4 regions of the Ensifer sp. Root1252 genome follow, and region 1 is predicted to be linked to each of the others. Evidence: predicted binding sites of a transcription regulator. Region 1 holds the regulator's gene; each other region holds the start of a gene.

Region 1 (8,071 bases):
CTTACCCGCACTTCCACATAGGCGGCCGCATAGGCCATGTTGCCGTCAGGCATCGGAATGTATTCCGGTCGCTCGCGCGGGATCGGCCCGATTTCCGGAAGCATGACGAACTCGCTCAGCGACGGCGGTGCTGCAAATTGCGGGACAGGTGCAGCCAACGCCGTTACCGTACCGGCGGTATCAAGGGACGATTTCGGCGGAATGACCAGCGTTCCCAACTGGTTGCGCATCGGCTCATTCGAGGCGACCATCACGCCGGTTGCGATCTGGCCCTCCGGCATGACGCCCGGACTGCGGTCGCCCTTCGTGACATAGGACGCCATGAGATAGGGCATGTCGTTGCCTTCAAGCGGTGCGCGGCCGACATATTGCACCCGAACCTTGGCACTGCCCTTCTGCTTGATATCGAGCAAATCGGCTGTCTTCGACGAAACGTCGATGATGCGGCCATATTCATAGGGACCGCGATCGTTCACACGAACGATGACGGAAGTGCCGTTTTCGGTGTTGGTGACACGCGCATAGCTCGGCAGCGGAAAGGTCGGATGCGCGGCGGACAGATGAAGCTTGTCGTAGACTTCGCCATTGGCCGTCAGGCGACCATGAAAGGCCGAGCCGTACCAGGACGCGACACCGGTCTTGTTGTAACCGAAATCTTCCTTCGGCTGGTACCACTTGCCCTTGACCTGATAGGCTTTGCCGACCTGAAAGCGGCCGCCGCCCTTCGGAATATTCTTGCCGGTAGCGACACGGGGGCTCGCCTTCACGCCATAAACGGACTCAGCAAAGTATTCTTTGCTTCTCGACTTGCTCTTCTTGATACTGGACGTCGATCCGCAAGCCGCAAGCGTTGCGCAAAGCACAGGGACCGCCGCAAGGCGCAGTCCCTTGATCAGATATGCCGCATTTTTACTGGATGTCATCTGTCCCACAACATCATTCGAATAAGCCGTACTCGAAACCTTCCACTCGTGCCCCCAGCGGAAATCTCGGCGTCCCGAAACGGAACAGTCGATTAATCATGACAGCAACAAGGCAAAATTGCGAACCGACGAATGGCTGACGGCTCGAAATCTCCAGTTATGGTTTACGAATGGTTACCCGGACAAAATGGGCAGCGGATGCGCCAAGAAAATCTTTCCGCCCACGCATGTTAAATCTTGCAAAGCAGCAAGGCTTCGCGCAATAACGCCCTGCCCGGAGGAGTGGCCGAGCGGTTTAAGGCACCGGTCTTGAAAACCGGCGTGCGTGAAAGCGCACCGTGGGTTCGAATCCCACCTCCTCCGCCATGGCTGTCTCATTTTTCGCCACCCATTATTGCGCTCGGTCGCCAAGTGAATGCTTTGGCGGCGAACACATACAAGTTTTGCGAGTATTCCCCGATCATAGCCGCAGCATTGACGGCGCTTGCAAGGCGGTGGCTCGACCCGCTTGCCATCCCAGATAATTTGAGGGAAAGTCTGATTCCGGCCCATCGAGCCCTGGGCGATCTCCCAGAACTAGAGAAAACCATGCCTCTTAAATATTTGACGACAGCCGCTTTTCTCGCGCTTCTTGCGCTTGCCGGATGCGCAAGCACCGGCGGCAGCAACACGACCTATGCGCAGTGGCAAGGTCCAACACCTGTACCCGATCCGTCTGCGGCGAGTCCCGGCGGTTTCCGGCTCAGCTACTAACTTGCGCTAGTATACGCGTGTCGGACGGAGCGCATCGCGCGCTCCCATCCCCGGCCGCGCGATTTCAGTCGCATAGAGCTATTGGCCGCGAGATATTGTGATCGCGGGGCGATACAGGCGCCCATCGTTTGATCGGACGCCAGTCCCGGTGGAGCCCCTTCCGCTGCTTGATCCTATACTTCCAGGGAAATCGTCGTGAATCGCCGCATCACCGGTGGAAAGTATTGACTTCAATTATATTAGATATTCTTGATATTCAGTCCTCCAACAACCGAGGAACTGAACGATGCCCACCTACATCATTGAACGCGACGTCCCAGGGGCCGACAAGCTCAACCAGGACGACCTTTGCGCATTATCGGCAAAATCCAATGCTGTCGTCGCCGATCTTGGCGTACCATATACATGGATCACCAGTTATGTCGCCGGCGACAAGATTTACTGCGTCCACGAGGCATCAAGCGCCGACGTCATTCGCGAACATTCGGAACGCGCCGGATTTCCGGCGAACAAGATAACCGAAGTTGCTGCCGTCATAGGGCCTGCGACAGCATCCCAGGGGCGCAACGGTAAGTGACCGAAGCGACGTTATCATCGCAGTGCCCGGACACCGGGCACGAATGCGCGACGCAACGCCGGCAAAACAGTGATCCACCGGCACCGTCATTGACTTACGGCGGTATCAATGCAGGCTGGTTTGCCGGCATTCGGCGCCCATGCAGGGTTCCCCGGCACACCTTCCAAGGAGACGATCATGGCAAAAGGTCAAGTGCGAAGTAACCGCGAGGTTAGAAAGCCAAAGAAGGACAAGACTGTCAAAGCCGCCGTTGTGACGGAAGGCTCACAGGTGAAGCTGGCCGGCAGCAGTTTCTCCCTGGGCAAGAAAGACAAGAAGTAAGACGGTCGGCTTTAACCTCTCGAACTAACGACACGAGAGAGATATCCGTCAGTGGCCAGTCGAACTGGGGTGCGCAACGTCTCCGCGACATCCCGGCGCGACTGGTCGAGCACCCGCGGTCAGATGCCGGTTTCGTAGCGCGTTTGAACGTCGTATGTATTTGGCTGGAGATGCGAAGATCGCTACAGGCGGATGCCGCTGGCCACTCGCACTCCATTACGGCGTCCAACATCATCGGAAGCATTTGCGGCGGGTATTGTTGATCAGCTGCCAGCGCCACGCTTTGAGGCGGGCGCCGGAAAATCGAAAACGCCAACGCACCTCACGCCAATCTTTGTGCCTTCATTGCCACAGCTTGAGCACCAGTGCTCGCCTTTCGCAAAGAACTGTTGAACACGGCACAGTGCCCGGCATGCTTGCTGGACTTCGGAACGAAAGCACGGTTCACATCGTTAACCAAACCATCGCCGCCACCTCTGATCTAGTGGACGTTCACCGTGCTTGCAGCCTTGCTTATCGCCTCGATTATCGCATCGCCTAACATCGCCCTCAGCGCTGCCACGGTCGACGACCTGCAAGCCGACTTCGAAACGGCCGTGCCCTGCCAGCAGATAGACGGCCGGAACGTTTGGAAGGGAACGATCGCCTACTACATCCAGTCCTTCGTCTATCAAGGCGACACGCCGGTCGCGACCGAAGCGGCCGACGCTGTGCTGCCGGAGGACAACTCCGCGGAAACCGTCAAGGAATTCGAGGACGCCTGCTCCGCGACGCAGCCGGCCTGATTCAGGCCTCCTCTAGCAGATCGCCCATCGATATTTCTGCTGATCCCTTGATGGCAGGCTATTTCCACTGCGTCCCATCGGCCGCGGCGCAACCGTGCGGCGGGTGTCCGTTGCCAAATGTCAGCTTCAGCCGGTCACAACCCCATTGATTGAGCGGCCCGGGCATCGCCGCATTCAACGCGATACCAACTTCGTCAAACGGGCTCTGCTTGTTATCCACGTATTGATACCAGCGAAACCCAAGGATCGCGGTCGCGGCGACAACGATGGTCAGCAAGATTTGAATCAGCTTCGTCATTAAACCCTCATTCCATAAACGGAAGGAGGCATATCAGCCTCGCGCGGCGCGTGCAGCGACGAGTTGGTCAATCTGCGCTTGATTGAACCAACATTCACAGAATTTTAGGCACTTGCGGAACACATATGGAACAGATAGTGTCTGTTCTTGATTTGTTTCACGCCTCTGGAGCGACTTGCCATGCTGACCCGCAAGCAACAGGAATTGCTTCTTTTCATCCATGAACGAATGAAGGAGTCCGGTGTACCGCCGTCCTTCGACGAGATGAAGGATGCACTCGACCTGGCATCCAAGTCGGGCATTCACCGGCTGATCACAGCGCTCGAGGAACGCGGCTTCATACGCCGGCTTCCCAACCGCGCCCGAGCGCTCGAAGTCATCAAACTGCCGGAAGCCTATGCTGCGAGCGCGCAGCCCCGTCGCGGGTTTTCGCCGAGCGTCATCGAGGGTAGCCTTGGCAAACCGCCCGCCCCTGCCCCCGCGGCGAAAACGCTGCCGGTTGCCGACAACAGCTCCGTGTCGGTTCCAGTGATGGGCCGCATTGCCGCCGGCGTGCCGATCTCGGCGATACAGAACAACACCCACGACATTACCGTGCCGCTCGATATGATCGGCAGCGGCGAGCACTACGCCCTTGAAGTGAAGGGTGATTCGATGATCGAGGCCGGCATTTTCGATGGCGATACGGTGATCATCCGCAATGCCACCACGGCCAATCCCGGCGATATCATCGTGGCACTAGTCGATGACGAGGAAGCAACGTTGAAACGCTTCCGGCGCAAGGGCGCTTCAATTGCTCTAGAGGCCGCCAACCCGGCCTATGAGACGCGCATCTTCGGGCCTGACCGGGTCAAGATTCAGGGCAAGCTCGTCGGCTTGATCCGCCGCTACCACTAAGCCCGTCTCACGCCAGCGCAATTCGAGGAAAAGTGCGGAGCGGCTTTCCGCCAGGAAATGCGTAAAAACAAATAGATAGAGCGCCTAGTGACTCCGTTTAAACCGGAAACGCTCTAGCCGCCTTCATGCCGGCCAGCCGCTCTCTTACTTCAACGTCTCGCCACATAGGGTAGCGAGACGGAGATTTTCGGATCGAGTGTTTTTCACGCTCGACGGATTTTACTCGTGAATCGAGTACTCGCCCAACTCGCAGAGATCCTGCTTGTCTTCAGTCGTGTCGAGACCGGAACCTTCTTCGAATTCAAAGCGCATGTCGTATTTGCAGACATCACGTCCGTCGGCGATGGTAATTTCCATGCTTTCGCCCGGATTAAGCACCTGCCGCCCGAAGACGTCGTCTTCCCACTGATCAACACCGACCGGCGATGTGTAGAAGTTCGTCAAAACGGCATTCGTCTTGTTCTTAAGCTGAAAGACGAGATCCTCAGCGCTTGCGGTGGCCGTCGTTACGGCAAGAATGGCAAGAGCAGTCAGGGCGATCTTATATTTCATTTTATGTCTTTTCCTCCATTGTTGGCTTTGTTTGACACTACCTATACGGGTCGCGCTGTTGGGATATTCATTCCCAGTTCTGTCTAGAGACAATATTTTCAGCACTGACAATAGTGACCGAATCACCATTTCGGGGCGCGTCCTCGCAAGGCCATGTCGTTGGCGACTGCGGACGTTCGCAAACTGGCGGGCAAGCGCAGCCCGGTCGAATTGCGCTTTGAAAACAGTGGTTGGCTGCGAGGCGGGCAGCCTCGCTGCGCGTGTTGGACGCGCCGCATTGGCCCATGTTCCTTGCCCCCCGAAAACCGTACCTGCGTGCCGGCAGCATGTCCTTTGCGCAGGCACGCACAGCGTTTCACTTTCGACAATCGGGCTGCTATTGACGGAGAACCGCTTTAGCCAATCGCGCAGGCGCTGGGTGACTTGTTGCTTTCATCGTGCGAGGGGCTGAATCACGCGCTCGCCCGCCCTATCTACGTCACACTTTCGTTGACGCTCGCAACGAGCACGCGGCCGCTTACGCCACCGATGGCCGGTATTTCGACCGCCTTCGGATCTGCGTTCGCCTTGAACCTCGCGTGGGGCGTCGACCGCCAGCGGCATTCGCCGCTGCCAAACCTGTTGAGCGTGTGGCCGATGGCGCTCAATTCTCCTGAACGGAAACCCCGTCCTGGCCAATCTTGATCTCTACGCCGGTCGGTTTTGTTTCCTCGCGGTAGACATAGGCGCCGAGACCAATGACGGCGACGGCGAGCATGGCAATGATCAGATAGAGCCCATTACGGTTCATTCAGCAATTCCTCGCTTGGGTACGGTATGGGTAACTAGGTTCGTACCCAAGAAAGGCAACGGTGCGACGCGGACTGTTCGCTCCTCGCGCGGATGATGCAGGACGGATGCGAACGGCCGTAGGCTTTTTCTCCGCACGATCCGTTGGCCGAGCGCTCTTGCGACGCATCGGCTCGGGCCGCGGAACGTCCCCGACGTGGAGCACGAAAGCGTGCTGGCGCACGTATCGGGCACTTGGTCTGAATATGTGCCCGATGCGCGACGAGACGCCTCGTACCCCGCGCCTGAGCCCAATCGGCTGATGGCCCTACAACGAACGGCCTCAACGGGAGTGCGGTCCTCTGGATTGAGACTGCCCCCGAATGCGCTTGAGCACAAGCAACCCACCTCATAAGAAAGCTCATCAAATGCGCTTCAAAATCAGATGGATGATTGGATGAATCTCGATGTTCAGAACCTTGACGGAGCCTGCCACTGCGGAACGGTTCGCTTCAATGTGAAACTGAAGAGCGGCCTCCGCACCGCCCGCCGTTGCACTTGCTCCTATTGCCAGTTGAAGGGCGCGGTTGCCGTCTCTGCCGCCAAGGACGGGGTCACGGTTCTCTCCGGCGGCGAGGCACTCACCAAATATCAGTTCAACACGAAGGCTGCAGAGCATTACTTCTGCTCGAAGTGCGGCATCTACACATTCCACAAGCCGCGCGCGAACCCGGATTTCTACGGCGTCAACGCCGCGTGCCTTGAAGGCATAAGCCCATTCGATTTCGAGGAGCTACCGGTGAACGACGGCATCAACCACCCGATGGACACGAAGGGATCGACCGGCCCAAGGCTCGCAGGAACGCTCAAGTTTATCCCGGCGGAGTGACGACAGGCGCGGCTGGCAGGACGCCGGCCGCAGCCGTTCAAACTGCTGCACCCTGAATGAGGGGGGCGTTCGTTGCGCCGCCAAGACGTCGAAGATCTACTCGCGGAACGCGAACGGGCGCGCTTGACGAGGCAGAGTGTTGCCAGAAGCAATGGGGATGGAATCGGCAATCTGCTGCTTGGATCGAACGTCGAAGAGGGAGATAACGGGAACCAATTGCCACACCAAGAGGAATGTGTGGCAGCAGATGAAATCCTGCAGTCCAAATAGCGAAACTAATTCAACTACTTAGGAGTGGCTTTGGAGGCCTCGCCCGGAATTGAACCGGGGTACAAGGATTTGCAGTCCTCTGCGTCACCACTCCGCCACGAGGCCTCATCGACTGAGATTATCAAGTCGTGGCGAGCGTTTAGAATGAATATAGAAAGAGCGCAAGAGGGGATTTCTGAAAAACGTCCTCAGGCATTTCTGAAATTCCATCTTTCTCCAACTCTTCCACAGGCTTACCGATCCGGCCCCATAACGGATCGCCGCGAACCCCTTCGACGACAGGCGGCGGGCGCTATACGGCAGCGTCCGACACGAGGCAATTGGATGGATTTACCATTTCGACAGACGGCCCGAATCTTCCGTCCAACCCTTCTTCCGACGTCGCGGGGCGCTGCTACCTTGTACACCGTTTCACGGTAAAGCTACCTTGCACCAAGATTCTTCAGGGAATTGGACGTTGAATCCAGAGTTGATCATCTACCCAAGCTCATACTGACGGTAGTTTTCTGTGGAATGTGCATTGCGGTCGCAATCTGGCGTCTATTCCAGCTCGCGGTGACCGGCCGATTGGACATGTCGCCAATTTTCCCGAACCTTAAGGCAGATTTCCGAGCCAATCCCATCAAGCTGCTTCTAGCAAGCTCTCTTGTTGTGTTCTTTCTGGCACTATCGGCTCTGGGGTTGATAATCGGTATTGATATCGCGCTCGGTGGATAACTTAGACGGCTACACGCTTCCGGCCCTCATCATTCTCTCTGATGACGCCGAGCACCGTCTAACACCAGGGCTTGGGCTGTCCCTTCCAGGGCCGAACCAAGCCCTCCGATACGAGCACGGCGCCGAGAGAGCGGCCGTCGCGCATCACCACGCGCAGCTTTTCGCTGTTCTTGTCGTCGCTCCTGCCGATGGCCTCGATCAGCCTGAACTCGCCGGCGTTCAGCAACTCGCGCAATCGCTGCTTGGCGTAGAAGCCGCGGGCACGTTCGCTATCGCAACTCGCCTGCTTGATTCGCGGTGCATCGACGTCGGCGACACGGA
Region 2 (8,071 bases), on a different contig from region 1:
TTCGAACTGCGCCGCCAGCACCAGGAAGATGATGACGAGGGCAAAGCCGAAGGTGATGACGAGGCCGTTGGCGTTCTCGTTGAGGGTGGCAGCCTCGGCCAGCGGCATGATGCGCGAGCCCGGCGGCAGCAGCGGCTCGGCCATCTGCTCGACCATGGTCAGCGCCTCACCGAGCGCCAGGTCGGACTTGAGCCCGGCCGACAGCGACACGGCGCGAAGCTGCGATTCGCGCGAGAGCTGCGGCGCCACGGCGGTTTCCTCGACGCTGGCGATCGTCGACATCGGCACGATCTTGCCGTCGCCGGCTTTCAGAAAGATGTTCTGCAGGTCGGTCGGGTCGTTGACCGGATTGGTCGAGGACAGGAGCTTGACCGGGTAGGATTCGCCGTCGACATAGACATCGACGACGCTGTTGCCGTCGAGCATCGCCTGCAGCGCCCAGGCAAGGCCGCCGATATCGACGCCCATGTCGGATGCCCGCTCGCGGTCGATGGTGATCGAAAGCTGCGCCTGGTTGGCCTCATAGTTCAGCCGCACATTCTCGAAGCGCCCGGTGTCTTCCATCTGGCGCACCAGCTTTGCCGCGGCATCGCCGAGCTTGGTGTAGTCGTTACCAACAAGCGCCACCTGCAGGCCGCTGCCGGCGCCGCGAATGCCGAGGCTGTTGGGCTGCATCGCAAACACCCGCACCGAGGGGATGCGCGCCGTCACCTTGTTGATGTCGGAGACGATCTGCTGCTGGCTGCGGTCGCGCTTGTCCCAGGGGGCAAGCGTCAGCACCATGAAGCCGCTATTGGCCGAACCACCCTGGCCGGAGATCGAGAAGATGTTGTCGATCTCGCCGGATTTGACCAGCGGCTGCAGCCCGTCCTCGATCCGGCGCATCTGCGCCTGCGCATATTCCAGCGACACGCCCTGCGGCGCGTTGATGCGCATCATCACCTGCGAGCGGTCCTCGCTCGGTGTCAGTTCCGATTTCAGCGTCATGAAGCCGATGCCGCCCATGGCGGTGAAGAAGGCGGCAACGACGAAGACGATCAGCGGCGCATTGAGGCAACCGCGCAACGTGACCCGGTAGAATTCCGAAGCCCGTGCCCCGAACCGGCGCATCGGCCCCGGCTTCTCGTTGTGGGCCTCCTTTGTCAGCATGCGCGATGCCAGCATGGGGCAGAGCGTCAGCGACACGAAGGACGAAAGCAGGATCGAGAAGGCGAGCACGAAGCCGAACTCGCGGAAGAGCCCGCCTGTCTGGCCCGGCAGGAAGGACAGCGGCACGAACACGGCCGCAAGCGTCGCGGTCGTCGCCAGCACCGCGAAGAACACTTCGAGCGTGCCGTGCACGGCCGCGGCCCTTGGGCCCAGCCCTTCGGCCCGCCGTCGCACGATGTTTTCCAGAACCACGATCGCATCATCGACCACGAGCCCCGTGGCGAGCACGATCGCCAGCAGCGTCAGGATGTTGATCGAGAAGCCGGCCATGTAGATCGCCGCCACCGTCCCGATCAGCGCGATCGGCATGGTGATGGTCGGGATCAGCGTTGCGCGCCAGTCGAGCAGGAACATGTAGATGACGAGCGTGACGATGAAGATCGCCACGCCCAGCGCAATCTCGACCTCGTGGATGGCGCCGTTGATGAAGACGGCGTCGTCGCTGGTGATCCTGAGCTGCGTGCCCTCGGGAAGAATCTGCGTCTGGATCGTCTCGACGACCTTGCGCACGCCCTCGGAAATATCGACGGTATTGGATTGCGCCTGGCGGATGATGCCGAGGCCGATGCCCTGGCGGCCGTTGGAGCGCAGCGCCGTGGTGCCTGAATCGGGTCCGAGCGTCACCGTGCCGATGTCGCGCAGCCGCACATTGTTGACGAGGATGAGGTTTTCGAATTGCTCCGGCGTCTGCAGGTCGGCGGTGGCGCGCACCGAAATGTCCTGGCTGGCGCTCGTCAGCTTGCCGGCCGGCACGTCATAGGAGGCGTTGGCAAGGGCCGTCCTGAGGTCTGCCACCGTCACGCCGCGCCCGGCAAGCTTGGCTTGGTCGAGGTCGATGCGAAAGATTTTTTCCTGGTCGCCATAGACGGCAACGTCGGCGACGCCCTCGACGGCGGCCAGCCGGTCGCTGATCTCGTTTTCGACGAGCAGCGTCATGTCTTCCATCGACATGGTATCGGAGGTCAGCGCCAGGCGCATGATCGGTTGGCTGTCGGCGTCCGCCTTGACGATGCTCGGCTCGTCCGCCTGGTCGGGCAGCTGGTTGCGAACGCGCCCCAGCGCGTCGCGGATATCGTTGGCCGCCTGGCCGATGTCGGTGGTGTCGGAGAATTGCAGCGTCACGCGGCTGCGGCCGAAGGACGAGGTCGAGGAGATGTCGCGGATGCCCTGCACGCGCGAGACCGCACCTTCGACGACCGATGTCACCTCGCGGTCCATGGTCTCGGGTGCTGCACCGTCGAGCGTCGTCGTCACGGAGACGACCGGCTGGTCGACCTGCGGCAGTTCGCGGATCTCGATGCCGTTCCAGGCCGCAAGGCCGGCGACGACGATCAGCGTGTTGACGACCAGGGCGAAGATCGGCCGGCGGATGAAAAGCGCGGTGAAGCCGGTCTTGCCGGCCTCGCGCGCGGTCTGGTGGCCGGGTTCCTTCGCGCCGCTCACTTCCCGTCCTCCGCGACCTTCTGCGCGGCATCGCGGCGCTCGCGCCCGGCAATGCGCACGTCGCCGCCGTCGCGCAGCCGCTGCACACCTTCGGTGACGACTTCGTCGCCTTCGCTCAAGGCCGCATCAACCAGCACCTTGTCGGGGTTGCGCTGGATGATCTTGACCGGAACCCGCTCGCTCTTGTCGGCGCTGACACGCCAGACATAGGAGCCTTCGGAGCTCCACTGGATCGCGAGCGGATCGACGGTCGGATAGGTGTCGCCATCGAATGCCATGGTCACCGAGAAGGACATGCCCGCCCGCAACGTGTCGTCAGGATTTTCCAGCCGCGCCCGCACGCGCAGCGTCCGGCTTGCCTGGTCCAGGCGGTTGTCGATGGCGTGAATGACGCCGTCGAGTTGGCTGCCCGGCTGGGCAATGGCGTGCGCTGTCACCGGCTGGCCGACGACGATCTTGCTCGCAAAACGCTCCGGCACCCAGAAGTCGACGAGGATTTCCGAGCGGTCGTCGACCACGGCGATCGGCGTCGTCGTGGTGACGTAGTCGCCGACATTGACGGTGATGATGCCGACAACGCCCTGCGACGGCGCAACGATATCGCGGCGCTTGAGGTCGAGCTCGGCGGTCTTGAGCGCAAGCTCCGCGGCCTGCATGGCGATTTCGGCGTCGCGCACGTCGACGGCGGTCACCGCGCGCGCTGTGCTGAGGTTGCGATAGCGCTCCAGTTTTTCGCGGGCACTGTCGCGCGTCAGCCGCGCCTGGTCGGCAGCAATCTTCTGGTCGTCGCTATCGAGCTTGGCGATCACCTGCCCCTGCGCCACCTTTTCGCCGGAGCGCACGAGAATTTCGGTGAGGTTGCCGGTGGCCGTCGGCGTCACGGTGACGGAGTGGATCGCCTCGCCGTTGCCGATCGCGTTCAGCCGGTCATTGACGACAGACGTTGCCGAAGGGCGAACCATGACGAGGATGGCGTCGTTGCCGCCCTGCCTGCGTCCGCCGCTGCCTTGGCCGCCCTCGCCCCCAGCGGCACCGCTCTGCTTGGAGATGGCATCGATCAGCGGATGCGAGACACCGATCGCGGCCAGCGTTTCGCCTGCTCCGGGCACGAACCGCACCCAGACGCCGGCACCCACCAAAAGCACAACGGCGCTCACCGCCAGCTGTTTCCAAACCCGCATTCATGTCTCCAAATATGCAAAACGCGCTCCTGCGCGGCACGCGCCGGCGGAATTCCGATTTGCCCAGAGTATCGTTGTTCGCACCTTTGTGGGCAACGGCGGAATGCCATCATTACGCAATTGTAATAAAAGCGTATTTGTTGGCGGCATGATGACATCAGCGCCATCGTGCGCCGGCAATCGCGATCGCCGTGTCATTCCATCAAAACGCACGGGACAAAGACCGTTTACAGCGATTTCCTCTGAGGTATCCTGCAACCGCTGGCAGCCATTGCCATCAGGTTTCGACCGGTTCTTGAGAGGGAAGCAAAGACATGTGCGATGCGTGCGTCATGGAATCCGTAAAGCAGAAAATGTTGTCCCGCCGCAGCTTCTTCAAGGCAGCAGCCGTCGGCACAGCGGGCATCGCCGCCGCGAGCGCCGGTATCGCCCCGCCGGCGCTCGCCCAGGGACACACCGGCGTCACCGACCTCACCCACGAACTCTACGAGGAGTTCCCGACCTTCTTCGGCCAGCAGCAGTTCTTCCGCGAGCAAAAGTTCAGCTACGCCAAGGACAAGTTCAACCTGTTCGAGCTCCGGGTGAACGAACACACCGGCACCCATGTCGACGCGCCGCTGCATTTCTCCGCCGATGGTCTGTCGGTCGCCGAGCTGCCGGTTGAAAAGCTCGTCGTGCCACTCTGCGTCGTCGACATCCGCGAGAAGGCGTCCGCCGATGCCGATGCGCAAATAACACCCGACGACATCAAGGCCTGGGTCGCCGCCAATGGCGACATTCCGGAAAACGCCTGCGTCGCCATGCTTTCCGGTTGGGGAGCGCACCTTGGCACTGACAAGTTCCGCAATGCCGATGCAAACGGCAAGATGCACTTCCCCGGTTTCCACGCCGAGGCGGCGAAATACCTGCTCGACGAGACCAAGGCGGCCGGCATCGCCGTCGACACGCTTTCGCTCGACCATGGCCCCTCGCCTGATTTCGCCACCCACTATGCCTGGCTGCCGGAAGGCCGCTGGGGACTGGAGGCGGCCGCCAACCTCGACAAGGTGCCCGTCAAGGGCGCGACCCTCGTGCTTGGCGCGCCCAAACACCGCGGCGGCACCGGCGGTCCGGCGCGCGTGTTTGCGCTCGTCTAGAGCATACCCAGGAAAAATGCGAAGCGGTTTTCCGTGAGGAAATGCGTACAAGCAAAGAGGGATACCAACCTGCCGATCCGGCGGCGTCCGCCGCCGGACGCCCCCCGATTGACCCTATGACCAGGAGACGTCATGAGCACCATCGCCCCGCCTGCCGATCCGGAATCCGACGCGCGCGTAAAAGCCGTGTTCGACGACATTCGCGCCACCCGCAAATCGGATTTCATCAACAATATGTGGCTGTGGCTCGCCTTCGATGCCGACCTGCTGGAGCAGACCTGGCGCGACGTCAAGGCGGTGATGGCAACGCCCTCCGCGCTCGATCCGCTGGTCAAGGAAATGCTCTACATCGCCGTTTCCGTCAGCAATGGCTGCGGCTACTGCGCCCATTCGCATACGGCTGCCGCGAGAGCCAAGGGCATGAGCGACGCCGAACATGCCGATCTCTTGCGCGTGATCTCACTTGCCGCCAGAACCAACCAGCTGGCGACCGCCTTGCAGGTGCCGGTGGACGCTGCCTTCGACAGGACGGCCTGACGGCGGTGAGCGCGAGAATAAGCGGCTTCGAAATCGCCTGTCTTTCCACAGGCTTGGTGCGGGTGGCGCAGAAAACGGAATAAAAGAAGAACATCCTTTCTGGCCTTTCGCCTCCGAATCACTACATTGAGCCGCATGATGAGTGGTTTCGACGACATTCCCTTCTTCGACGAAGAGCCGGCCCCGCGCAAGCAGCCGCCAGCAACGGGCGGCATCGCCGCGCGCGCCATGGCTGCCCGCGACCGCCAGCAGCGCCCGGATTATCTCTCCGGCCTCAATCCGGAACAGGCCGAAGCGGTCGAATCTCTGGATGGCCCGGTGCTGGTTCTCGCCGGCGCCGGCACCGGCAAGACCCGGGTTCTCACCACCCGCATCGCCCATATTCTTTCCACCGGCCGCGCCTTCCCCTCGCAGATCCTTGCGGTGACCTTCACCAACAAGGCGGCGCGCGAGATGAAGGAGCGCGTCGGCGTGCTCGTCGGCCATGCGGTCGAGGGCATGCCCTGGCTCGGCACCTTCCACTCGATCGGCGTCAAGCTGTTGCGCCGCCACGCCGAGCTGGTGGGCCTGCGCTCCGACTTCACCATTCTCGACACCGACGACGTCGTCAGATTGATCAAGCAGATCATCCAGGCCGAGGGCCTCGACGACAAGCGCTGGCCGGCCAAGCAGTTCGCCGGCATGATCGACGGCTGGAAGAACAAGGGCCTCGACCCGGCGCAGATCCCCGAGGGCGATGCCCGCGCCTTTGCCAACGGCAAGGGCCGCGAGCTCTACGCCGCCTACCAGAACCGGCTGCGCACGCTGAACGCCTGCGACTTCGGCGATCTGCTGCTGCACCCGATCCGCATGTTCCGCAGCAATCCGGATGTGCTGAAGGAATACCACGACAAGTTCCGCTACATCCTCGTCGACGAGTATCAGGACACCAACACCGCGCAGTACATGTGGCTGCGGCTTCTGGCGCAGCGCGCCAAGGGCGTGCCGCAGAACGTTTGCTGCGTCGGCGACGACGACCAGTCGATCTATGGCTGGCGCGGCGCGGAAGTGGACAACATCCTGCGCTTCGAAAAGGATTTCCCCGGCGCCAAGGTCATCAAGCTCGAGCGCAACTACCGCTCGACCGAGCATATTCTCGGCGCCGCCGCGCATCTGATCGCCCACAACGAGGGGCGCCTCGGCAAGACGCTGTTTACCGAACGCACCGACCCGGATGACGAGAAGGTGCAGGTGCACGCCGCCTGGGACTCCGAAGAGGAAGCCCGCGCCGTCGGCGAGGAAATCGAACAACTGCAGCGCAAGAGCCACAAGCTCAACGACATGGCGATCCTGGTGCGCGCCTCGTTCCAGATGCGCGAATTCGAAGACCGCTTCGTCACGCTCGGCCTGAACTACCGCGTCATCGGCGGCCCGCGCTTTTACGAGCGGCTCGAGATCCGCGACGCCATGGCCTATTTCCGGCTCGTCTGCCAGCCGGCCGACGACCTTGCCTTCGAGCGCATCGTCAACACGCCGAAGCGCGGCCTTGGCGACACCACCATTCGCACCCTGCACGACTATGCCCGCGCCCGCGACGTGCCGATGCTTGCGGCTGCGACTGACATCATCGAGACCGACGAACTGAAGGCCAAGGCCCGCAAGGGGCTGTTCGATGTCGTCGCCGATTTCCGCCGCTGGCAGAGCCTGCTCGAAACCACGCCGCACACCGAACTTGCCGAGCAGATCCTCGACGAGAGCGGCTACACGGCTATGTGGCAGAACGACAAATCGGCCGAAGCGCCGGGCCGGCTCGAAAACCTCAAGGAACTGATCCGCTCGATGGAAGCCTTCGAGAGCCTGCGCGGCTTCCTCGAACACGTCGCGCTGGTGATGGACGCCGAGCAGAACGAAAACCTCGATGCCGTCTCGATCATGACGCTGCATTCGGCCAAGGGGCTGGAGTTCGACACCGTGTTCCTGCCCGGCTGGGAGGACGGCCTGTTTCCGCACCAGCGCGCGCTTGACGAGGGCGGCCGCTCCGGCCTCGAGGAAGAACGCCGTCTTGCCTATGTCGGCATCACCCGGGCAAAGCACCGCTGCCACATCTGGTTCGTCTCCAACCGCCGCATCCACGGGCTGTGGCAGTCCACCCTGCCCTCGCGCTTCCTCGACGAGTTGCCGAATACCCATGTGGAGGTGGCCGAGACCGAGCAGTCCTATGGCGGGTACGGCCGCGGCGGCTATGGCCAGTCGCGCTTCGACAAGGCCGATCCCTTCCAGAACAACTACTCCACCCCCGGCTGGAAGCGCGCCCAGCAGAACCGCTCGGATGCGACGCGCGACAACTGGGGCTCGCGCTCCGGCCACGCCGTCGAGCGCATCGGCTACGGCGAAAGCGGCCCGCGCAGCCGCACCATCGATGGCGAACTGGTGGCGAAATCCACCAGCACCGAGCCCTCGCGCTTCACCGTCGGCGACCGCGTCTTCCACATGAAGTTCGGCAACGGCAACATTTCAGCGATCGAAGGCAACAAGCTGACGATCGACTTCGACAAGGCCGGGCAGAAGCGCGTGCTGGATGGATTT
Region 3 (8,071 bases), on a different contig from region 1:
GCTACGGCGTCGGCCTCGGCCGGGCCGGCTTCGCCTGGGCCGGTCGCGGCGTCATCCAGTACAAGCGGCCTTGGCCGCGCTGGAAACCGCCGAACGAAATGGTCGCACGCCAGCCGGAACTGCAGCAGTACAGCATCGAGGCCGGCGGCATGGAGCCGGGGTTGAAGAACCCGCTTGGCGCCCGCGCGATGTATATCTTCCAGAACGGGGAAGATACGCTTTACCGCATCCATGGCTCCCCGGAATGGTGGACCATCGGCCAGTCGGTGTCGTCGGGGTGCGTGCGCATGATCAACCAGGACGTCGTCGATCTCTATGACCGCGTGCCGAACGGCACGCCGGTCGTGGTGACGGACCTTTCGGGCGGCGGAATGGCGGCGCAAACACCGGCCCAGCCGCAGGACAATCTCCTGCCTGGCGAAGGCGGCATCCCCGGCGCACCCCCGCCGATTTATTAGGACCGGCGATGTCGACCGTGGGAGCATTCAACGCTCCCACGGTCGACAGCTGGCCTCAGATGACGAGCAGCGGCGTCTTTCCCCGGACGCGATTATAGAGGTCGATTGCGTCCTGCTGCAGCATCCGCACGCAACCGGCCGAAGCGTTCTTGCCGATCGAGCGCCACTGCGGCGACCCATGGATGCGGTAGAGCGTATCCTGGCCATCCTGGAAGATATACATCGCCCGCGCGCCGAGCGGATTGCTGAGGCCCGGATCCATGCCGCCCGCCTCGATGCCATATTTCTTCAGGTGCGGCTGGCGCGCGACCATGTCGTCCGGCACCGTCCAACGCGGCCACTTGCGCTTCCAGTGCACGACCGCCCTGCCCTTCCAGGCGCGTCCCTGTGCGCCAAGACCGACGCCATAGCGGATCGCCTTGCCGCCGGGCAGCACCCAGTAGAGGAACATCTTCTGCGTATCGACGACGATCGAATAGGCCGGCTCGTTGGTCGCATAGGCGACCTCCTGCCGCAGGAATTCCGGCTTTATCGCATCGAACTGCACCCCCGGAACATCATAGCCCTCGTCCTTGACCGGACCGTAGATCTGGGCGTAATCGAGCTTTGGCGCCGGCTCATCCTTGCGCTCAAGCTCGATCGGGGCCTTCTCTGGCGGGGTGATGACGTGCTTGCTGGTCTTGTCGGCGGCATTTGGCTCGAGACCGGGCTTGGGGACCTGTGTGCAGGCGCTCAAAATAGAGCTTGCGACCACTGCAAGCAGTGATCGGCGGGACAATTGAAAAGACACTTTTTTATTCCGGGTTGGATGTATGCGAGGAGAGAGTTGTGGCTGTTGGTCCCATTCGTGACCGAAATGTGGTCAAAGCCGATCTCTTTGGTGGATGATCCTCGCCAGTCGCTCGCCGCCAACTGAGTGTTGCAAAATTCACCCGGTCGGGCGCGAGCGGGGAGTCATCCTGACGGCAGACGGAAGCGGCATGTCGCGTTCAGCCCAGCAGTTGGTCTAAAGCATATCGCGCAAAAGTGCGCAGCGGTTTTGCGATGACGACATGCACAAAAACAAGAGCTTAAAGCGCGCAAGCGAATCCTGGAAATCGCGACGCGCTTTAGGTGAAAGCGTCCTTCCGCAGCACACTCTCGGCCTGCTCCGAGCTCATCTCGAACACTTTTCTGCCTATCTCGAACCCGAAACCGTTGCGAGCGAATGCGGACAGCTCCTTGGCCTTGCGCTTGTCGTCGAGCTCGCCGCGGCGGAAGGGGCCGAAAGCGCGCTTGCGAGCAAAGACCACGGCAGCAAACAGATCGTCGGTCTCCTCCAGCGCCACGGCGGCGGTTTCCCTGTCGATGCCCTTCGCCGAAAGCTTCTGCGCAATCGCCCGTTTCGACTTCCCGCTGCGCACCGCCGACTGCGTGCTGAGCTGCGCATAATCCGCGTCGTTCAGGGCATTCAGATCATAGGCGAACTTGACCGCGAACTCGGCAACGGCCTTGAGCTGCTGCTGGCTGATATCCTCGAACTTCTGTCGCGCCTTCCGGGTGATGGCGTCGAACAACTGTTTCTCCGTCATCATCTGTCGTTCGAGGCGATAGACCGCCGAATTGCGCGCCCAGGACAGCATGCGCGCGGTCGGCGCGTCGGAGGGCGGCGTGTCAGAAGGCGGATCGTCTGCTTGTAGATCGTTTGATGTCACGGGGTGGGCGGGCTCTTTTGGGATGCGCTTGATGGGCGATATTTCGCCCACAGAGATAGCCGCAAACGTGGCGCTTCGGTAGTCGCCACGGGCGGGATTGATTGCGGTAACGCTAGCCCGGCATTTTGCGACCGGAAACCGATGGGCATTTCAGCCATTGCCAACCGGGCCTTTGCAATGTGATCTGCGGCTGATATGTTCCTAATTCGTTCCCCGTCGTGAATCTCTCATATCGAGCGCGGGGATGCCTCGGCGTCGCCCGCAGGGCCGAGCAATCGGTGCCAGCGTTCAGCGCGAGAGGTAGAATCGGCAGAGACTTACCGGGGACTTCGGCGTGGCGGCGGCCTATCTGGAAAAATTGAATGATCGACAGCGCGATGCCGTCGAATTTGGCGTAACCGCACCCGGCGAAACGATTGCAGGGCCACTCCTGATCATCGCCGGCGCCGGGTCGGGCAAAACGAATACGCTCGCCCATCGTGTTGCCCACCTCATCGTCAATGGCGCCGACCCCCGCCGCATCCTGCTGATGACGTTTTCGCGCCGTGCGGCCTCCGAAATGGCGCGACGGGTCGAGCGCATCTGCGCCCAGGTGCTTGGGGCAAACGCCACTGTTGCCACCGATGCGCTCACCTGGGCCGGAACATTCCACGGCATCGGCGCGCGCCTGCTGCGCATCTATGCCGAGCAAATCGGCTTGAATGTCGATTTCACGATCCATGACCGGGAAGACAGTGCCGACCTGATGAACCTTGTCCGGCATGAGCTCGGCCTCTCGAAGACCGAGAGCCGCTTCCCGACCAAGGGCACCTGCCTGTCGATCTACTCGCGGGCGGTCAACTCCGAGACGCCGCTGAGCGAGGTCTTGCGCGCGCACTATCCCTGGGTTTCCGGTTGGGAGGAGCAGTTGAAGCAGCTGTTTTCCTGTTATGTCGAGGCAAAGCAGACGCAGAACGTGCTCGATTACGACGACCTGCTGCTCTACTGGGCGCAGACCGTCAGCGTGTCGGAACTGGCCGAGGACATCGGCAACCGTTTCGACCATGTGCTGGTCGACGAATATCAGGATACCAACCGGCTTCAATCATCCGTGCTGATGGCGTTGAAGCCAGGCGGCAGGGGCCTGACGGTCGTGGGCGACGATGCCCAGTCGATCTATTCGTTCCGGGCAGCGACAGTGCGCAACATCCTGGATTTTCCGGGCGAGTTCACCCCTCCGGCCGACGTCATCACGCTTGATCGAAACTATCGTTCCACCCAGACGATCCTTGCCGCTGCCAACGGCGTCATCGATCTCGCCCGGGAACGCTTCACCAAGAACCTCTGGACCGAGCGGCAGTCGGCGGAAAGGCCCAAGCTGCTGGCGGTCGCGGATGAAGCCGACCAGGCGCGCTATATCGTCGAGAAGGTTCTGGAGAACCGAGAGATCGGCATGACGCTGAAGCAGCAGGCGGTGCTGTTTCGCTCGTCGAACCACAGCGGGCCGCTCGAGGTGGAGCTGACCCGGCGCAATATCCCCTTCGTGAAATTTGGCGGGCTGAAGTTTCTCGACAGCGCCCATGTCAAGGACATGCTGGCGGTGCTCAGGTTTGCGCAGAACCCGAGGGATCGGGTCGCCGGCTTTCGCCTGCTGCACATGATCCCCGGTGTCGGCCCGCAGACTGCCGGCAAGATCCTTGACGCGATCGCCGCAGATCCGGAACCGCTGGCAGCCCTCGGGGAGATCCCCGCCCCGCCGCGTTCCGGCGACAACTGGCGGGATTTCGTCACCCTGATCGAAGGGCTGCGCAAACAGGCAGGCGGCTGGCCGGGTGAAATTGCCCAGGCACGCGAATGGTACGAGCCGCATCTCGACCGCATCCACGAGGATGCCGACACCAGAAAGGCCGACCTCCTGCAACTGGAGCAGATCGCCGGCGGCTATCCGAGCCGGGAACGCTTCCTGACCGAACTGACGCTCGATCCGCCTGATGCGACCAGCGACCAGGCCGGCGTGCCGCTGCTTGATGAGGACTATCTGATCCTTTCGACGATCCATTCGGCCAAGGGGCAGGAATGGCGCTCGGTCTTCATGCTCAATGTCGTCGACGGCTGCATCCCCTCCGATCTTGGCGTCGGCACCACGCATGAGATCGAAGAGGAGCGCCGGCTGCTCTACGTCGGCATGACACGGGCAAAGGACAGCCTCACACTGATCACCCCGCAACGGTTCTTCACGAGCGGCCAGCATGCGCAGGGCGATCGCCACGTCTACGCCTCGCGCACGCGGTTCATTCCGGCAACGCTCCTGCAGTTCTTCGAGACGGCATCCTGGCCGGTGGTCAGCGCCTCAGCGTCCGAGCGCAGCGCCAGGCAGATCCGCATCGATGTCGGCGCGCGCATGCGGACCATGTGGAAGTAAGGAGCGGCACGTGGCCGAGCCTAGCGACAACGTGATCGGAAGACAGACTACAGCCGATGCGACGGGAACGGAGCGGCAGCGCAAGATCATCCATATCGATATGGACGCCTTCTATGCTTCGGTCGAACAGCGCGACAATCCGGAGCTGCGCGGCAAGCCGGTTGCTGTCGGCGGCGCGGCTGCGCGCGGCGTTGTCGCCGCGGCAAGTTATGAGGCGCGGAAATATGGCGTCCATTCCGCCATGCCCTCGGTGACGGCAAAGCGAAAATGCCCTGACCTCATCTTCGTCAAGCCGCGCTTCGACGTCTATCGGAGCGTGTCGCAGCAGATCCGCGAGATTTTTGCCGAATATACGCCTGTCATCGAACCCCTGTCGCTCGATGAGGCCTATCTCGACGTGACCGACAATCTGAAGGGCATGGAGATCGCGACCGAGATCGCCGAGGAGATCCGCGCGAAGATCAAGGCAACGACGAACCTGACGGCCTCGGCCGGCGTCAGCTACAACAAGTTCCTCGCCAAGATGGCGAGCGACCAGCGAAAGCCGGACGGGCTGTTCGTCATCACGCCCAAGAACGGGCCGGCTTTCGTCGAAGCGCTTCCAGTGAAAAAGTTCCATGGCGTCGGGCCGGCAACGGCCGAGCGGATGAAGCGCCTGGGTATCGAAACCGGCTTCGATCTGCGGCAGCAGACCCTGGCGGTCCTGCAGGAGCATTTCGGCAAGTCCGGGCCGTATTTCTACGGCATCGCCCGCGGCATCGACGAACGGCGGGTGCAGCCAGACCGGGTGCGCAAATCGGTTGGTGCGGAAGACACATTCGTCGAGGATATTTTCGAGTTCGAACCGGCATGCGCCGAGTTGCTGCCATTGGCCGACAAGGTCTGGCGCTACTGCGAGGCGCAGGGGATGAGCGGAAAGACGGTGACCGTCAAGGTGAAGTACTCAGACTTTACCCAGGCGACACGCAGCAGGACGCTCGGCACACCGGTCGCAGGAGCGTCCGAGATCCTTGAGGTTGCGGTTTCGCTGCTGGTATCGGTCCATCCGTTCAAGCGCGGCGTACGCCTGCTGGGGGTCACGCTATCGTCGCTCAATGGCAACGAGGAAGAAGCCCGCTCGCAGCTGGAACTTTCTTTCTGAAGATTATCCCATGCCAAAAGAAAAAAGCCTGCCGCGGGAGGAGGTGCGGCAGGCTTTCAAAAGGATTGAATGGCAACCGGGAGGAGGAGTGTCGCCATTCCGGCAAGCGCTCTTTGGGAGGAGGAGAAAGCACTTGCACACTCGAAGTCCTGCGGGAGGAGATGCATCGCTTCGATGAGTTGACTATACAAGAAACCTACCGATTTCGTAGATCTGACTTCGCAGACCAGCCATGCGTGGAGCGCCGGTCAGGCGGCTCAGCGCACCTTGAAGCGGTCGAAGGCTGTCAGCCGCACCATCGGCGGATCGGCCTCGTTCCAGCGATAGATTTCGGTTCTGAGGTAGCGCAGCTCCTCGTCCAGCCCCTCTTCGCCGATCTCGATCCACCAGGATTTTGGGCGCCCATCGCTGCCGTCGGACCAGCGGTAGCCGCGGCCCTTCAGATGATCCTTCATCTCGAAGGGGCTGTTTTCCGCATAGAGGCGAACGCGCGATCGCTGGCTTGCCGCGTAGAGCTCGGCAAAAGGTGTCTCTTGCGTATCATCGGCTGGGCCCGCAATCACCTCGAGCAGGGCAAAACAATCGTCGACGGCGCGGTGGCCGTCGTGGAAATATCCCGCCTGGCCAATGAGGTAGCCGAGCTTGGTGCCCTCGAAGCCGCGGTCGCTCCAGCCGATCTCGGAGACCGAGCAGGCCCAGGCCTTCTTCTCGAAGATCGGCGAAAAAGCTTCGCAAAACGGCCGGTCGAACCCGGCATTGTGGGCCATGATCAGATCGGCGCGCTCAATGATCGCCTGAAGCCGGGCAACATCGATGGTTTCGCCGGCGACCATTTCGTCGGTAATGCCGGTGATGCGCGTGATCTCGGCTGGAATGGAGCCGCTCGGCTGCCGCAGACCGCCATAGACGTCGATCACGTCGCCGATGGCCCCGTGAGCGTCAAAGGTGAACGCAATGACGCCGATCTCGATGATCTCGTCCTTGCGATGGTTGAGGCCGGTGGTCTCGGTGTCGAGGATGACGCCGACGAGCGGAAACTCGGCGCGCGGCGCGGCCACGACGGGGCGCGGCTCCAGCTTTTGCAGAACGCGGTAGCGACCCGTCGCCTCTAGATGATCGACCATGGCGCCGGCGCTCATGCCGGCAGCCGCGCGTGAGGACGCGCGCTTGGAGCGTGCGCCCTTCTCGTCCGGATCGGACGAAACAAACATGTCGTATTGCAATGCCATCAGCCCTTCTCCCGGAACTTTTGGCGAAAGGGAAGACCGAGCGCCCATCGCGCCATCACTTTCCCGCACTGTCAACAACCTGTGGCGAGCGGGCCGGATTTAACCCGGGAAAACCTGTGAGCGGACCGCCAATCGGCAAGATCTCGGCCCGGAAGGGTCGAACGGGCGCCACTCACTGCGCCCGCGATGGTTCCGGTTAGCCGAGCGCGGCAACAGCCTCGATCTCGAACAGCATCCCGTCAAGCGCCAACCGCGGCACCGGGATCAGTGTGCATGTGGGTTTTGCGCCCTCACCCAGCGCCGCTTCCATTTCAGCGCCGAAGATATGCAACCGTTCTTCGGAGTGGTCGACGATCAGCACCGTCAGCTTGACGATGTCGCTTGTATCAGCGCCCGCGGCACCAAGCGCGCTGCGCAGATTGGCGAGCGCCTGGCGGACCTGCAGTCGGAAATCCGGATCGAGAGCCCCTTGCACGTCCTCGCCTCCCTGGCCGGCGACAAAGACCAGCCGCACGCCCGCCGGGACCAGGCCGACATGGGAGTAACCATTGACCGATGCATCATAAAGCCCAGGTGGATTGAAAAGGCGAATAGGCGATTTTGTAGTTGTAGACGACATTTTTTGCTTTCCGTTGTTGCACGACGAAGCCGTGGAAACGCCGTATGGAGGATCGCCGACGTTGTGGGTCGGCGTGCCGGACAGCGCGTTCAGGCTCCATATCGTTTTGACGATCCAGCAATGCTTCCCGTGACGCGGGCGAGTGGATTTCTTTTTGGCTGCGAGCGTTCGCATTTAGACACAGGCGGTCACGGGTGCCGGATCCCGCGCGACGCGATGATTGAACTGCTTGCGTTCGAACAGGGCAGATCGGGTAGCTTCTTGCCCAACCCGACGACGGCCTTGATTGCTTTAACAGCAATGGCGTAGCTAGAGGCAGTCGGTTCGACAAATCGGTCCAACCGTCTCCGCATCACAGCGAAAGGTGCCCCATGAACGAAGAACCGAAAATCGTCCTGTCCCCGCTCTCGCAGGAGTTCTCCCGCGACGGCATCACTGTGACCGTCGAAATCTCCCGGATCGAGGACGGCAACGAGTGGGCGCTGGAAGTCATCGATACCCAGGGCATGTCGACACGCTGGGAGGATCT
Region 4 (8,071 bases), on a different contig from region 1:
CCGCGCGCGCGCCAGCGATCTGCACCCGTGAGCCGGTCTCGCGTGCAAGCGCCTGCGCAACGTCGTCGGGAGTTGGAGAAAGCGGGCCGAGCTTGGGATGGACCTTGGGGTAATCATACAGGCCACGCGCCAGGCGGCGGAGCTTTCCGGTCTTCGCCAGGCGGGAAAGGGCTTGATCGACCGCTGCGCGCGCCGCCACGTCCAGGAAGTCACGAGGCGTGAAGACGCCGCCACGCCCGCCTGCGCGGGCGCGTCGCATGATCCGATCCGGAACTGATGTGACGTCGACTTTCATGTGTCAGAAAATATGATATCTTTTTCTGACATGCAAGGGCCGCGAAATACGGAGGCGAAAACGGTCGACTGGCGGCAAGCGGCGATCCGTGGTGTCTTACTTTACTGCCGAAAAGGCGGTCGGTGACAACAACTGGTTAGAGATATTGGAGAGGATTTGCCCGTCGCGCTCTGACTCGTCGCGGGCCTTAAGCCATGCGGGATCAGTGGTGAAAGCTTTCCATTTCACCTCGCGATCGGCTAGCGATTCCCAGGCGATGAGGTAGGTGAGACGCTGGCTGTTTTCGCCCACGATTGTGGTGAAGAAACCCGCCTGCTTGATGCCGTGCTTGTCCCATATTGCCAGCGTGTGTTCGGCAAAGCGGTTGAGCAGCGCGGGCAATCGGCCGGGCAGGCAGTCGTAAATTCTGAGCTCATAGATCAAAGTCTTGCTTCCTTATGTGCCTTGAGAAGGACATGTGTTTGGCGCTTGCTCCCTGCGCCCACGATGGCCTCAGAACTTGCAGCAACGTCATTTTCACTGTTAGAACGGGCCCTGCGGGTATGTCCAAACCGCTAATCTCCTGTCAAGCTGATCGCCTGCGTTTAGGCGCCGATTGGCCATGATGTTACGAACGTTGAGCACGGTGGCCAAGTTTGGAAGCTAATCGTGGGAATGGCCGGTTAGAGCAGCCCTTGGCAGTTAATTTTGAGACGGGCGCCAGCAGCAACGCGTTGCCAATCTCCGACAGCAATCTCTCTCGGCTTGTGCAGCCTTCGAGGCTCACTATCTCTAGTGTACCCCAACACTGGAGCATGGCCATGGATCGAAGCGCGGCTGATATGCCGAAAGTATGAAACGAAATTCTTCCGCCGGACCGCGATTGAGAAGTGTGCGTTGGATGCAACGGCATGTGCTTGCTGTCGAAGGTTTACGTCCGGCCTCGAGCATGGGTGACGATGGCTGCGGGATCTGCGACGAATGCCTGGCACCATGACTGCCGACGGCAAGAAACCTCCATCGATCCAGGCGATATTTGAAGACGCGCTAGCGAAACTGCCGGACGGCTATGTCGACGGATATTTTGGTAATCGACCATGGGGCGTGACCGTCAAGCGGTCGCGGGATGGCAAACGGACTTGGCTCTATGGCGAGGAGCTTAGCGGAAGTGATATCGTCAGCTTCAACCTCTATCGACTGGCTGGACATGGACCTATACTGAAGCCGTGCGAAATGTCCTGCGCCAAGGTGATCGAATTCGTTCTCGGCTTTGAGCCCAGCATAGAGAAGGCTGCGTCTCAACCATAATGGCCGAAGAATGAGCACAAGGCCTATATTGCATTGCAACATGTGCATAACTGCACTGCGATTTAAGCGCTGGCGGTCGAGGCAGCCTCTGATATTTTGAGGTCAACGAAGCAATGCACCTCCTCCCGCAGAGCTTCGTGTTCAGGCGACCCACTCCTCCTCCCAAGGGGAGCCTGACAGAACAGCGGCACTCCTCCTCCCAGCCGTTGTTCAATCTTTCGAGAAGCCTGCCGCACCTCCTCCCGCGGCAGGCTTTTTCGTTTCTCCGAGATATTCAAGCCCTGAATTCAGGCATCAAAGCAGACTGCCCTGTTCCACCGGCTCTCCGGATTTCGACACGATCGTGGACCCGTACGGTTCGCGCGACGAAATGATCAGCGCGTCATCCGGTAACGGCCGGGCAAGGTCCTTTGCTTCATCCCAGGGCGCGCGCATCCAGATGTCGGTCTCTTCCTTCGTCAGCAACAGAACCGGCATGGCCTTCTCATGGATCGGCTTCACCAGGTCGTTGGGATCCGTAGTCAAGAACCCATAGAGGTCGTCGGTGGTCAGGCCATCCCTGACCTTTCGGACACTCTGCCATTGCGGCACATGCAGACCGGCAAAGAACATCAGCGACTTCTGCTCATCGCGGGCGAACCAGGCATTTGGCACGTTTCCGCCAACCTTCTGGCTGGCCGGATCCGGTTCCGCGAAACTGGTGACCGGGACGAGGCATCGATTTTCGACACCAAACCATCGTTTCCAGTGCGGAAAACTGAGCTTGCGCACATTGGTCGTGCCGCGGTCGGCCTCCATGCGGATGAGCTCTTCGAGATCGAAAGCCTTGCCCTTGGCCGCAAGTTTCTCGGCCTTCGCTTTGGCCGCCTTCTCGAGCGCGAAACGCGGGGAAGGCAGTCCCCAGCGCGCATGGACCAGTTGCTTCTTTCCGTCGGCGGTGTTGCGGACGATCGGTCCCATCTGATCCGGGTTCATCTGGTAGGCTGGCATCAGATTGATCAGGCTTTCCGCGTCCTGGGCCCACTTTGCGACCCAGTCCTTGTCTTCCATGCGATAAAGGTTGCACATAGCAGGCCATCTACTCCGATTGAGCTCGAATGGCGGACAATCTAGCGGACGGCGCTGTTTTCGCTAGTCGAGCCGGAAGACCTCGGCATTGTCCTGGCGTTCTCGCAAGCCCTTGTAGGATGGGTGGCGGAGTTTCCCGTCCGCCGTCCAGGCGCGAAACTCGATCTCAGCAATCAAGGTCGGTTCGACCCAGATGACATCGGCACTTCCGGAATAGGGCAGGGGCGGCTGCTTTCGCTTCCAGCGGAGCGTGTCCAGCATCTTCCGTAACCTGCTCGCCTCGACTTCTTTGAATCCAGTGCCGACGCTTCCGACGTGGACGAGATCATCCCCACGATACGCAGCAAGCACCAACGAGCCGAAGCCGGCTGGGGACGCTGCCGACTTCTCATAACCGACGATGAAGAAGGCCTCGCCCTGAATGCATTTGACTTTTACCCAATCGCCGGTCCGGCCCGAGCGATAAGGCCGGTCGAGGTGCTTGCCGACGATGCCTTCCAGGCCGAGGCGGCAGACATGCTCCAGCAGGACGGCTGGTTCGGCATCGAGTGTTTCCGATAGCCTGACGGCGCCGGCTTGGTCGCTCTTTGGGCCGTTTAACGTGTCCTCGAGAAGGTGTCGGCGGGACCGGTATTCGATTCCGCGCAGATCGTGCCCGTCCAGATAAACAAGATCGAAAGCGTAGAGGACGGCTTCGGAGGCACGGTTGCCAGCTTGTTTGCCGGATGCGCCCAGCGATTGCTGCAGCAGCCCAAAATCCGGACGACCCTCTTCGTCGAGCACAACGGCCTCGCCATCGATGATCATCGTCGCCGGCCCGAGCGCTCGGGCGGCCTGCTCTATCGCTGGAAACCGGTGCGTCCAGTCATGGCCGCCACGCGTGAGGATCCGGATCCCCCGCGGTTCAATGTGAACGGCAAGGCGATAGCCATCCAATTTCAGCTCCCAGCTCCACTCGCTTCCCTTTGGGGGACGGGTCTTCAATTCCGCCAGCGCAGGCTCGACGCGCTCAGGCATGGGATCGAACAGGAGCTGTGGTTGGGCTGGATTTCGCTTGCCTCGCGGCCGGGAACGGATCGGGGCCTCGGTGTCACGAAGGAGGGGTTTTGATCTCGGAGGCTTCGTCATGCCGGGAGTTCAGCAGAAAAATCTTAAAGACACTGTGACGATCCCGACTTGTCCTCGCAATTCACACAAAGGGGTTAGCGCTCGCAGGCGCCCGGAAAAAATTCGTAGGACGCTATTGGGCTGATTCCTATGGGTATTCTGCTCATTTCTAATGATCAGGATAATATTCCCATCCCTCCGGTTGCTTGACTCTTTTATTGGGTCGGAACAGAAAGAGAACATCCGCATTTTGTTCGACATGATGTCGGCCACCTACACGACCTTGAAGGGAGCCGTGAACGATGACTGCTGCCCGTGAAAGGGTGATTTCCGATTTGCGCGAACGCATTGCATTGCTGGAAGGCGTATCAGCAAGGAAAGCCGGCTGTCTCTCCTTTGGGGTGCCGGAAATCGATGCAGTGCTCCCGGGAGGTGGTCTGGCCTATGGCGCCCTGCACGAATTTGCAGGCGGCGGGTCGGGGACGGTGGATGGTGCGGCAGCAGCCCTGTGTGCGGCGGGCATCGCGGCCCGCACCAAAGGCCCGATCGTCTGGTGCCTGACGCGCCCCGATCTGTTTTTTCCGGCGCTCGCCCAGGTCGGCCTCCATCCCGACCGGGTGATCTTTGTCGAATCCGATAGGGAGGAAGACGTTCTGGCAAATATGGAGGAAGGGCTTTCCTTTGGTGGGCTCGGCGCAGTCGTCGGCGAACTTGTTCGCCTGCCGATGGTCAGCTCGCGCCGGCTGCAGCTGGCGGCTGAGCGAACGGGCACGATGGCGCTTGCCGTGCGACGTTGGCGGCGACAGACGGAGGCGAATGATTTCGGGCAGCCGACAGCGTCGATCACCCGATGGCGGGTGAGCGTGATGCCGTCGGAGGAATTGCCGGTGCCGGGTGTGGGGAGGGCCCAATGGTTGCTGGAATTGATGCGCGTGAAAGCGGGTGAATGTGCTGAGTTTCTCGTGAGGGCGTGCGATGACAAGGGTCGTCTCGATCTATCTTCCGGATCTGCCGACGGATCGCATTCGTCGGGCCGATCCGTCTATTCCGCCTGAACAGGCGATCGCCGTGATCGCGAGGAGCGGCTCGAAACGCTGGGTGTCGGCCGCCGACGCGGCCGCCAGGAAAGCCGGCGTGCATGTCGGAATGCCGGCGGCCAAAGCACAGGCGCTGTTCCGCGGCCTGATGCTGGTCGAGGCGGATCCTGCAAAGGATGCCGCAGCACTCGAACGCATTACCCTCTGGGCGCTGACGCTCTATTCGCCGATCGTCGCGGTCGATGGGATCGATGGGATCGTCATGGATACCGAGGGTGCCGATCACCTCCAGGGCGGCGAGCTCGCCATGGTGACCAAGATCGCCAATCAGTTCCTGGCAAAAAAACTCACCCCCCGAGTAGCGGTCGCCGACACCTGGGGTGCGGCACACGCCTGCGCCCGCGCCATCAGCCGCGAGACGGTCATCGCGCCGACCGGCGAGACCGCGCGTGCCGTCGAAAAGCTGCCGATATCGTTGCTGCGCCTTCCCGGGAAAGTCGTCAGCGATCTGCGCACGCTCGGCTTCCAGGCGATCGGCGAATTGGCCAACACGCCGCGCGCGCCGCTGACGCTCCGTTTCGGTCCGGAGATTGGCCGGCGGCTGGACCAGATGTTCGGCCGCATCTGCGAACCGATCGATCCGATCCGCACCGCCGAGCTCGTCGAGGTGAGCCGCGCCTTCGCCGAACCGATCGGTGCTGCCGAAACCATCGACAAATATGTCGGCCGGCTGGTCGTGCAACTGATCGACGAGCTGCAAAGGCTTGGCCTTGGTGTTCGGCGCGCCGATCTGATCGTCGAAAAGGTCGACGGTTCGCGGCAGGCAATCCGCGCCGGCACGGTGAAGCCAGTGCGCGATGTCGCCTGGCTGACGAAACTGTTTCGCGATCGGACGGAGAAGATCGAGCCCGGTTTCGGGATCGAGAAGCTGACACTCGTCGCCGTCATGGCCGAGCCGCTGGAGGAGCGTCAGAAATCCTCATCGCTGGTCGAGGACGAGGTCACGGACGTGACGCCGCTGATCGATATCTACGGCAACCGTGGCCAGCGTGTTTATCGGGTGGCACCCGTTGCCTCCGACGTGCCCGAGCGCTCCGTCCATCGCATCAGCGCCGCGGCCAATCCGGTCGAGGTCACCTGGGTCAGCCATTGGCGCCGGCCGGTCCGGCTGCTGGCCCGTCCCGAGCTGATCGAGGCCATTGCCTTGCTGCCGGACCGTCCACCGGTCTCGATTACCTGGCGTGGCACGCGCCGGAAGGTCAAGCGCGCCGACGGTCCGGAACGGATCTTCGGCGAGTGGTGGCAGCGAGACGCCGAGATGGAGGCGGTGCGGGATTATTTCGTCATCGAAGACGAGGCTGGCGAGCGTCTCTGGGTGTTTCGCTCCGGTGATGGCATCGATCCTGAAACCGGAAGCCACCGCTGGTTCATGCACGGGATCTTCGCATGAGTTATGCCGAGCTGCAGGTCACGACCCATTTTTCCTTCCTGCGCGGTGCGAGTTCGGCGCAGGAACTGTTCGAAACCGCCAAGGCTCTCGGTATCGAAGCCGTCGGCGTTGTCGATCGCAATTCGCTTGCCGGAATTGTACGGGCGCTTGAAGCATCGCGCGCCACCGGTTTACGCCTCGTTGTCGGTTGCCGGCTCGATCTGCAAGACGGCATGTCGTTGCTGGTCTATCCAACCGACCGGACTGCCTATTCCCGGCTGACCCGCCTCATCACGCTCGGTAAGTCGCGCGGCGGCAAGAACAACTGCATCCTCCACTGGGACGATGTCATTGCCTACAACGACGGCATGATCTGCGTTCTTGTGCCGGATCTGCCGGATGACGCCTGCGCGATCCAGCTGCGCAAGATGGCCGAACTGTTTGGTGATCGGGCCTATGTATCGCTTTGTCTGCGGCGCCGGCAGAACGACCAGCTGCGGCTGCATGAGATTTCCAATCTTGCGGCGCGATTCAAGGTGCGAACGGTCGTCACCAATGATGTCCTCTTCCATGAGCCAAGCCGTCGGCAGTTGCAGGATATTGTCACCTGCATTCGCACCCGCACGACGATTGACGAGGCGGGCTTCGAGCGCGAGCGCCATGCTGATCGTTATCTGAAGCCGCCGGAAGAAATGGAGCGGTTGTTTCCACGGTACCGGCAAGCCCTCGCGCGAACCATGGAGATCGTCCGTCGGTGCACTTTCTCGCTCGAGGAGCTCACCTACCAATATCCAGAGGAAGCGATCGTGCCGGGCAAGGATGCCCAGGCCTCGCTGGAGCACTATGTCTGGCAATGCGTGCCCGATCGCTATCCCGAAGGTCTGCCGCCCGATGTGTTGAAGGTCGTGCGACACGAGCTCGATCTCATCCGCACCATGAAATACGCCCCGTATTTTCTGACCGTCTTCTCGATCGTGCGCTATGCCCGGTCTCAGGGCATTCTTTGCCAAGGCAGGGGTTCCGCCGCCAACAGTGCCGTCTGCTACATTCTCGGCATTACCAGCATCGACCCCTCGACCAACGATCTTTTGTTCGAACGCTTCGTCAGCCAGGAGCGCGACGAGCCGCCGGATATCGATGTGGATTTCGAGCACGAGCGGCGCGAAGAGGTGATCCAGTGGATCTATCGCACCTATTCTAGAGAAAAGGCAGCGCTCTGCGCCACCGCGACCCGCTACAGGGCGCGCGGCGCGATCCGCGATGTCGGCAAGGCGCTCGGCCTGCCGGAAGACGTGATCAAGGCGCTGTCGTCGGGCATGTGGTCCTGGTCGGAGGAGGTCTGCGATCGCAATGTCCGCGAGCTCAATCTCAATCCAGACGACCGGCGTCTTGTGCTGACTTTGAAGCTCGCCCAGCAATTGATGGGCGCGCCACGGCATCTCGGCCAGCATCCGGGCGGGTTCGTCCTAACACATGATCGGCTCGACGATCTCGTGCCGATCGAACCGGCCACGATGAAGGACCGTCAGATCATCGAATGGGACAAGGACGACGTCGAAGCCCTCAAATTCATGAAGGTGGACATCCTGGCCCTTGGAATGCTGACCTGCATGGCCAAGGCCTTCGATCTGATCCGCGAGCACAAGGATCGGGATCTCGACCTGTCGAAGATCGAGCAGGAGGATCCTGCGACCTATGCGATGATCCGCAAGGCCGATACGCTCGGCACGTTCCAGATCGAAAGCCGCGCCCAGATGGCGATGCTGCCGCGGCTGAAACCCCGGACCTTCTACGACCTCGTGGTGCAAGTTGCCATTGTCCGGCCCGGTCCGATCCAGGGCGACATGG

The links. The regulator LexA, encoded in region 1, represses DNA repair genes until DNA is damaged. The targets are predictions, from matches to a motif close to TGTTCNNNNTGTGTTCNG.
Region 2: the regulator LexA is predicted to act here: its motif matches at 5,582-5,599, upstream of ASD02_RS13560 (UvrD-helicase domain-containing protein).
Region 3: the regulator LexA is predicted to act here: its motif matches at 2,349-2,366, upstream of ASD02_RS05045 (ATP-dependent helicase).
Region 4: the regulator LexA is predicted to act here: its motif matches at 3,982-3,999, upstream of ASD02_RS07495 (ImuA family protein).

The regions. Positions count from the first base shown of each region.
Region 1 covers NZ_LMDT01000006.1:8,035-16,105, forward strand. The annotation lists gene ASD02_RS08070 (septal ring lytic transglycosylase RlpA family protein) at 1-923, opposite strand, end outside; tRNA gene ASD02_RS08075 (tRNA-Ser) at 1,200-1,289, shown strand; gene ASD02_RS08080 (DUF4242 domain-containing protein) at 1,963-2,253, shown strand; gene ASD02_RS39155 (hypothetical protein) at 2,431-2,574, shown strand; gene ASD02_RS08085 (hypothetical protein) at 3,072-3,359, shown strand; gene ASD02_RS08090 (hypothetical protein) at 3,418-3,657, opposite strand; gene lexA (transcriptional repressor LexA) at 3,838-4,554, shown strand; gene ASD02_RS08100 (hypothetical protein) at 4,774-5,106, opposite strand; gene ASD02_RS39160 (hypothetical protein) at 5,750-5,896, opposite strand; gene ASD02_RS08105 (GFA family protein) at 6,332-6,763, shown strand; tRNA gene ASD02_RS08110 (tRNA-Cys) at 7,065-7,138, opposite strand; gene ASD02_RS08120 (thermonuclease family protein) at 7,809-8,071, opposite strand, start outside.
Region 2 covers NZ_LMDT01000012.1:219,559-227,629, reverse strand. The annotation lists gene ASD02_RS13580 (efflux RND transporter permease subunit) at 1-2,652, opposite strand, end outside; gene ASD02_RS13575 (efflux RND transporter periplasmic adaptor subunit) at 2,649-3,833, opposite strand; gene ASD02_RS13570 (cyclase family protein) at 4,148-4,969, shown strand; gene ASD02_RS13565 (carboxymuconolactone decarboxylase family protein) at 5,102-5,506, shown strand; gene ASD02_RS13560 (UvrD-helicase domain-containing protein) at 5,642-8,071, shown strand, end outside.
Region 3 covers NZ_LMDT01000002.1:116,253-124,323, forward strand. The annotation lists gene ASD02_RS05030 (L,D-transpeptidase) at 1-458, shown strand, start outside; gene ASD02_RS05035 (L,D-transpeptidase) at 514-1,248, opposite strand; gene recX (recombination regulator RecX) at 1,568-2,080, opposite strand; gene ASD02_RS05045 (ATP-dependent helicase) at 2,487-4,553, shown strand; gene dinB (DNA polymerase IV) at 4,564-5,694, shown strand; gene ASD02_RS05055 (3'-5' exonuclease) at 5,952-6,923, opposite strand; gene ASD02_RS05060 (RidA family protein) at 7,120-7,542, opposite strand; gene ASD02_RS05065 (hypothetical protein) at 7,914-8,071, shown strand, end outside.
Region 4 covers NZ_LMDT01000005.1:89,388-97,458, forward strand. The annotation lists gene ASD02_RS07470 (DUF6088 family protein) at 1-259, opposite strand, end outside; gene ASD02_RS07475 (NIPSNAP family protein) at 392-718, opposite strand; gene ASD02_RS07480 (hypothetical protein) at 1,256-1,582, shown strand; gene ASD02_RS07485 (SOS response-associated peptidase) at 1,877-2,650, opposite strand; gene ligD (non-homologous end-joining DNA ligase) at 2,714-3,778, opposite strand; gene ASD02_RS07495 (ImuA family protein) at 4,060-4,812, shown strand; gene ASD02_RS07500 (DNA polymerase Y family protein) at 4,733-6,244, shown strand; gene ASD02_RS07505 (error-prone DNA polymerase) at 6,241-8,071, shown strand, end outside.